2 regions of the Cloacibacillus evryensis DSM 19522 genome follow, and region 1 is predicted to be linked to the other one. Evidence: riboswitches for the same ligand, from Rfam matches in the RefSeq annotation. Region 1 holds a riboswitch; the other holds the start of a gene.
What was found. A riboswitch is a leader RNA that binds a small molecule or an ion and turns the genes downstream of it on or off. The one in region 1 is predicted to bind cobalamin.
Positions count from the first base shown of each region.

Region 1 (3,468 bases):
CCGTCAGCGCCTCCGTCACCGGAATCCTCGGCGTGGACGCGGCCAGCACGGACATCGCCGTGACGCCGGGAGGCCTCCTCAAAGTGACGTCAAAGACGATCACCGTCTCCGAAATAAACATCAGCGGGAACGCCGAGGCGCTGACGGAGGGCGAGAGCCGCCTGTTCACCGCCGCCTGCAAACCCTCCGACGCGGAAAACCAGAGGGTCAAGTGGACGATAAGCGCCGCGAGCGGCGGCGCCCAGGACTCCGACATCGCCCTTGTTGAAAACGCCGACGGCAGCGCGACCGTCACACTGCGCCGGGCCGGAACGACAGCCGCCGGATACACCCTGACGGCGACGGCGGAAGACGGCGGCGCTTCGGCCTCTGTCACAATAACGACCTCTGTCATTGAGGGCGAAGAGATATCGAGCATCCTGCCGGTCGGCGGGGTCGTGACCGCCGAAACGGAGGCGGTCAAGGCGAACGGGATCAACTCGTCGCAGCTCGCCACGCTCGTGAAGACGCTCGGCGCTTCGATGAGCTCGTTCAAAGTCAACGGGAACGGCGTCGTCTATCTCGAGGACTCCGTCGCGCAGAAGGCGATCGTAAACGCGATCTCCGACGACAAGGTCGTCCTTGAAAAGGCTGTTTTGCTTCCGCTCTTCAAAACCCAGGTCTCGGCTGCCGGCGCCACGGCGGTGACGGCCTTCATCATCAGCGGCGATAAGCTCATGGCGGACACGCCGCAGGAGGTCAAGCTCGTAAAGACGCGGCCGGACGGAACGGGAACCTTCCTCACATACGCCGCGGCGGCGGCCGACTATACGGACGGCCACTTCACGATCCAGAACATGGACGACTCCGTCCTGGCGGCTGACGGAGCCATTGAGGCGTCCAAGAGCTACAAGCTCGTGGTATATGTGAAGGACGGCGGCGCTTACGACATCGACCCGACGGAATGCTCCATCGTCGACCCGCTCGCGCTGATAAAGACCTCGCAGAAACAGTCCTCCAGCAGCGGCGGCTGCAACGGCGGTTTCGCCGTGTTAGCACTGCTCGCGGCGCTGCCGCTTCTGAGAAGGCGCGGCAAAAAATAGCCTACCTCACAATTTTCCCGCTGTCCCCGCAGCGGTGAAAATTCTCCTCCGCAAAGAGCGGGCCGGAATTTCCCGGCCCGCTCTTATAGTATCTCATAATAAACATCGCGATTTATCTTGTCATGCCGGGCTTGACCCAGCATCCAGAGGCTTCAGGTTTGCTCCGCCACCGCTTGTAAAGCAAAACCAACGACACCAGACTCCGGCTCGGAGGCCAGAGCAATGAAAGAGCATAGCACAAAATCGCAGTTTATCATTCCAACGCAATTGCATGAACAGGCGTTTATCCTGACAAGAACCTGTTCTTGACAGAAATAATTCACATGTTAGACTGTATAATGAAATTTCAGGATCTGCGGAGTCAGGGAATCCGGTATATGCCGGGGCAGCCCCTGCTGCTGTAATCGGGACGAAACCGCATTATGTCATTGCCGCAAGGTGAGAAGACGCGGAAAACGGCGGAACCATTGACTATGAGTTCAAGCCGTTTATGCGAAAGCGGACATCAACGCCTTCGTAAAGTAGGATGAACGAAAGCCAGAAGACCTACCGGGGATTCGGAGTTAGCGACGCGCAGTGGGCGCAGAACGGCGATCTTCCGCATGTATTTTATATGCGTACAGATGTCGTATATATTTTTAAGGGAGAGAGTCGTTTTGCATCGCCGAACGCTCTCTCCCTCTTTTTGTAAGGTTTTCCGGCTCCGGAGAAAGGAGCCAGAATGTTGCTGTTTTTGTTTCACGAAAAGAAGCGCGGCGTTATTTTTCCCGGCTTTACTTGATACCTTTAGAGACTTGGCGTTTCAGGACAGGGTCAAAGAAAGTGCAGTGATTTCAAGGAGGAAAAATAACGATGTCAAGAAAAATATTATTTATGTTTATCGCGCTTATGGCGGCGTTTCTATTGCCGGCCGGCAGCGCGCGGGCGGCGGACTGGATTGAGTCCGCCGACGTCAGTTGGTACGAGGCGAACTCCGCCGACGTCACCTTTACGATCAACACGCCGGAGGAGCTCGCGGGACTCGCGAAGCTCGTCAACGACGGGACGCAAACTTTTCTCAACAAGACGGTAAAGCTCGGAAAAGATATCGACCTGGGCGGCAAGGTGTGGACGGGTATCGGGATAACGGGGAAAACATTCAAAGGATTGTTTGACGGCCAGGGATACACCGTAGGCGGCCTCGGCGCTATCAAGTGCGGAGCGCCGGGCGGAGAGTATATCGGATTCTTCGGCATACTCAACGGTGGTCTCACCTTAAATATCAGGAACCTCAACGTCACGGGAAATGTCTCCGTCGCTCCGGAAACCATCGCGGGAAGAGACTATCTGGGTTACCGCGTCGGCGGCATCGCCGGCTGGGCGCAGGGAGCAGCCGCGACCAGCTCGATAGAAAACTGTTCCTTTAAAGGCAGCGTAAAGGGGTACGGCGACGGATATGTCGGAGCGATAGCCGGATATGGCGCCATGGTGCTTCGCAACTGCAGCGCCGAGGCGTATATAACCACCGATAACTCGGGAAACGACAAAAACACTACCGTTACCTGCTTGGGCGGCCTCTGTGGAAATGCCAACCAGCCGATAGAAAACTGCTTTTTCAGCGGTTCGATAAAGAACGCCGAGGCCGTGGGCCCAGTCAGCGCGGGGGGCATTGCCGGCACCACCGGCACGGGGGCCGCTCTCACGAATTGCGCCGTCTCATGCGACATTGACGTCATCGGCGGACAGCATCCCACGGTTAACATCAACCGCGCCGGATATATGAATAACGCCGGCGGGATAGCAGGAGTCGTTCAATGGCAGGCAATAGTGGGATGTTCGGCGCAGGGAAGCATAAAGATCAGGTCGGCGGCGGCGGGAGACGCCTTTGTGAACGCCGGCGGCATTGCCGGTGTCAAAGACAACAGCCAGGACCTTGACTTTGAACACTGTTCGTCCGTAATGAAGACCGACTCCTCCGGCCACGCGGGAAGTTTAGTAGGATTCATTCCGGAACCCACTAATATTAAAATGTATCAATGCGAGTGGCTGGCGGGAGAGGGGTTCCCCTCAGACTGTTACGCGGCCGACGTCGACATTCCCGAAAATAGGCTCAAACTCAGCGTTACGAAGGTGACCGACGCCGCCGAGCTGACGCCCGTCGCGCTCATTTCCGCGCCGACGGTGCGGATACTGGAGAACCAAAGCTATACGCAGAAGGCGATCTCCTTCCCCTCCGCCGCGGGAAAAACGGACGGTCTCGCCTGGTCATGGGGGACGGCCGACAGCACCGTCGCCTCGATAGTCTCCTCTGTCAGAGAAAGCGCGCTGGTCAGGGGCGTCAAAGCGGGCGCGACATATATACTGGCCTCGACAAACGGCTTCCTCGGTGAAAATTCATGGACGGCAA
Region 1 is NZ_KK073872.1:466,564-470,031, reverse strand. Features, by position in the region: gene CLOEV_RS01970 (Ig-like domain-containing protein) at 1-1,082, shown strand, start outside; cobalamin riboswitch at 1,422-1,650, shown strand; gene CLOEV_RS15680 (GLUG motif-containing protein) at 1,935-3,468, shown strand, end outside.

Region 2 (3,468 bases), 350 kb from region 1:
AAAAAGCCGAGAGCGCCGCCGAAGGCCGCGCCCGCCGCGATCCCGAGCGTGTATGGTTCGGCGAGCGGGTTCGTCAGCAGCCCCTGCAGGACGGCGCCCGCCACCGCGAGCAGCCCGCCCGTTCCGACGGCGGCGAGAAAGCGCGGCAGCCGGACGCTGCGGACGACGAGAGCCTCGGGCGAGGCGCGCGAGGCTTCGTCTAAAAACGGATTCAAAAGCGCCGCGACGCGGGCGGCGGGAATATCCCACTCGCCCGCGCCGAGCCGCCATAGCGCGGCGATGAGCAAGAGCAGGGAGAGCAGCGCCGCGAGGCGCAGCCGTTTGACGAAAAGCCGCCGCCTATGCTCCGAGAGTTCCGCCGCGCCGGTCATCCTTATTTCATCATATCCTTGATCTTGGAGACGTATACGCGGGCCATATCCGCGTCTTCGCCGAGTCCGACGAGGAAGGTCCTGACGTCCTTGTATCCGGCCGCTTTAAGCTGGCTGTACCATGATTCGGGATCGTCCTTGTCGGCGAGGTCGTTGTTCGCGTGATCGCCGGCGACGATCATCAGCGGCGAGAGGACGAGCGTCTTCACGCTCTTGTCATGCTTGAGGCGCGCGATCACGTCCTCGATCATCGGAGCCGCCTCGACCGTGCCGAGGGCGAAGCGTCCGGGGGCCTTCTTATCGAGCGAGAGCTGGAGCTGGCTGTACATCGCGTTTGCCGCGTGGTGCGGCGTGCCGTGGCCCATGAGGACGATCACGGTGTTCTTCTTCGCGAGATCCTTCGCGAAACGCTTGATGAGGATGTCGGCCATCAGGTCGCAGTCGGCGGCTGACGAGAGGTAGGGGCTGCCGAGCTTCAAGTCTCTGAATTCATACTTGCCCTTTACCGCGGCAAAGCCGTTCACGAGGCCCGCGATGTCGTCATATTCTTCGCCGGGGATGATGTGCATCGGCATCACATAGACATGGGTGAAGCCTTCGTCGTTCATCTGCGCGAGAGCGGAGGTCGGCGTCGGGATATTGAGGTTCTGTTCCTTCGCGATCTTCCGGCGGATGATGTTCGACGTGTAGGCGAGGCGCACCTCCGTGTCGGGGAATGCCTTTTTCGTCGAGTCGACGAGGTTGTCGATCGCCTTTTTCGCCTCCGGCATCGAGGTGCCGAAGGCGACGACGAGGATGCCCTTCTTGTCGGGCTTGTCCTTCGGGGCCGCGGCGAAGGCCGTGCCGGACATTACCAGTGTGAGCATTACGAGAGCTATTACAAACGATTTCATGAGAAATATTTCCATCCTTTCGATCATCGCCAATCCAGAAAAATTCTGGGTCCAATAAAAAATGACCCGGAAGCGATCCTCCGAGTCATTACCCTGTCAGCTTATGGCAAGCTGTAACAAATGCCGCGAAGACGTTTGCCCGCGCAAACAGACCCCCTTCCCTAAACCTTTCCTCAGCAGATTTCCTGACTTCCCTTCATCCTGACAGCGCGCCTTCCCGGAAAAATTCCAGTGGCTTCTTTGCGCTTTCGTCCGAGCTACAGTGGCGGGGCCGCACCGGCATTGGAAAGATCCGCACCGGTTTCCCTTACTGAGAAAGATAATATTCGATTTTCGGTCATTATAGCAGATGGCCGCCGTGTGCGACAGGTAGTTTTTGTGCCGCCGGGGCAATTTAATCCTCCTGCGCAAAGAGAAAATCAGGGGCCGTGCTCCATAACGCCGCCGAACCGTCCGTCTTAAAGTCAAGGACGTACATGCCGCCGTTCGGTATCCGCCACTCGCCGTGCGGGATATTCCTGTCGGCGAAGCGGTGCAGGAGCGCGCGCATCACGTTGCCGTGCATCGTGCCGGCCGCCGTTGAAACTCCCGCCGCGCGGCAGCGCGAAAGCAGCGCCTCGAAGCCGGCGCAGACGCGCTCCGTGAAACCGTTGAAGCTCTCGCCGCCCTCTACCGGCCTGTCCGGGGCCGCGAGCCAGGCGGTGTAGTTCGGATCGTCGTCGAGGTTTGTGTAGGGCCTGCCCTCAAGGACGCCGAGCGAACATTCGGAGAGAGCGGCGGGAAGATAATCGGCCTCGCGTCCGTAGATCAGCTCAAGCGACTGCGTGCAGCGGGCGAGCGGCGATGAAAAGTATAACTCCGCGCGCGGATATGCGAAACGCGCGCATATCGCCCGCTGTTCGGCGACGCCGCGCGGCGAGAGGGGGACATCGCGCTGTCCCGTCCAGACGTTCTCCGCGTTCGCGAGAGACAGCGCGTGGCGGATGAGACAGATCCTCACCGGTAGTCCCTCAGCGCGTCGGTCAGCAGGTCGTCTTCCTCTCTCGTCCGTGCCGCGATGCGCACGAACTTTCCCTCAAGTCCGGGAAAATTTCTCGTGTGGCGCACGACGAGGGCGCGTTCGAGCAAAAAGCGGATGAGCTTCTCGTCGTTATCCGTCCGCGCCAGAAAATAGTTGACGCAGGTCGGCAGCGTCGCGAAGCCCGCGCCGTTTACCGCGGAGATGAGCCGCGGCATCTCCGCCGCGTAATAATCCCGCGTGCGGCGCAGAAGAGCGTCGTCCGCGAGGAAGAAAAGCGCCGCCTGCTGCGCGAGGCCGCTGACGCTCCAGCTCGGCTGCCGTTTTTTCAGCCTCTCCGTCACCGAGGCGTCGGCGAGGATATAGCCGATGCGCGCGCCGCAGAGGTTGTAGGTCTTGGTGAGCGAGCGCAGCCGTATGACGTTGGGGTGGGGCCGGTATGGGAGCGGCTCCTCTTCGGTCCAGATAAAATCGCGGTAGGCTTCGTCGACGATGAAGAGCGTCCGCGGATGGCTGGCCGCGATCTCGTCAAGTTCGGCGTCCGGTATGAAGCTCCCCGTCGGGTTGCAGGGATTGCAGAGCCAGACAGATCCCCCTTGCGGCAGCTTTGCGGCGCGGAGGTCAAAGATGTTGCAGGGGGCCGCGCCAAAATTTTCAAGCGCGCGCAGATACTCGCCGTAAGTTGGCTGGAGAATAAGATTCTTCCTATCCTTTTCATAAGAGGCGATAAGATAGATCGATTCGTTGGAGCCGCTTGTCACGAGGATATCTTCCGGCGCGGCCCCCGTCGTCTTTGAAAGAAACGCGCGCAGCGCGGCACAGTCGTCGTCGGGATAATCTTCGAGCGCCGCGCGCAGGTCGGGCGAAAAGCCCCCGCGCTGCGCCACCGCGTTCGTGTTGGTGCTGAAATCGAAGACCCTCTCCGGCATCGGGATGCCGAACTGTTGATATAATTTTTCGGGATTTGCGCCGTGCGGCCGGAATTCCATCGTCAAACAAACCTTTCTGTCGCAAAGATCAGCACGGCGCAGAGCGCCGCGGAAACATCCATAATGTAGTGAGCCCGCAGGATGTCGTTCGGTTCCGGTTCGCGCAGATCGTCGCCGAGCGTCGGACGCGCCTCCCATTCGCCGCCGTAAAAGGCGCCGCCGCCGAGGCGGATGCCGAGCAATCCCGCGAAGACGCT
Region 2 is NZ_KK073872.1:117,228-120,695, forward strand. Features, by position in the region: gene CLOEV_RS00490 (FecCD family ABC transporter permease) at 1-371, opposite strand, end outside; gene CLOEV_RS00495 (sirohydrochlorin cobaltochelatase) at 374-1,264, opposite strand; cobalamin riboswitch at 1,423-1,594, opposite strand; gene CLOEV_RS00500 (histidine phosphatase family protein) at 1,659-2,264, opposite strand; gene CLOEV_RS00505 (pyridoxal phosphate-dependent aminotransferase) at 2,261-3,271, opposite strand; gene cbiB (adenosylcobinamide-phosphate synthase CbiB) at 3,274-3,468, opposite strand, start outside.
Region 2: it holds a riboswitch for cobalamin, as region 1 does, so the genes downstream of both, CLOEV_RS00495 (sirohydrochlorin cobaltochelatase) here and CLOEV_RS15680 (GLUG motif-containing protein) in region 1, are expected to answer to the same signal.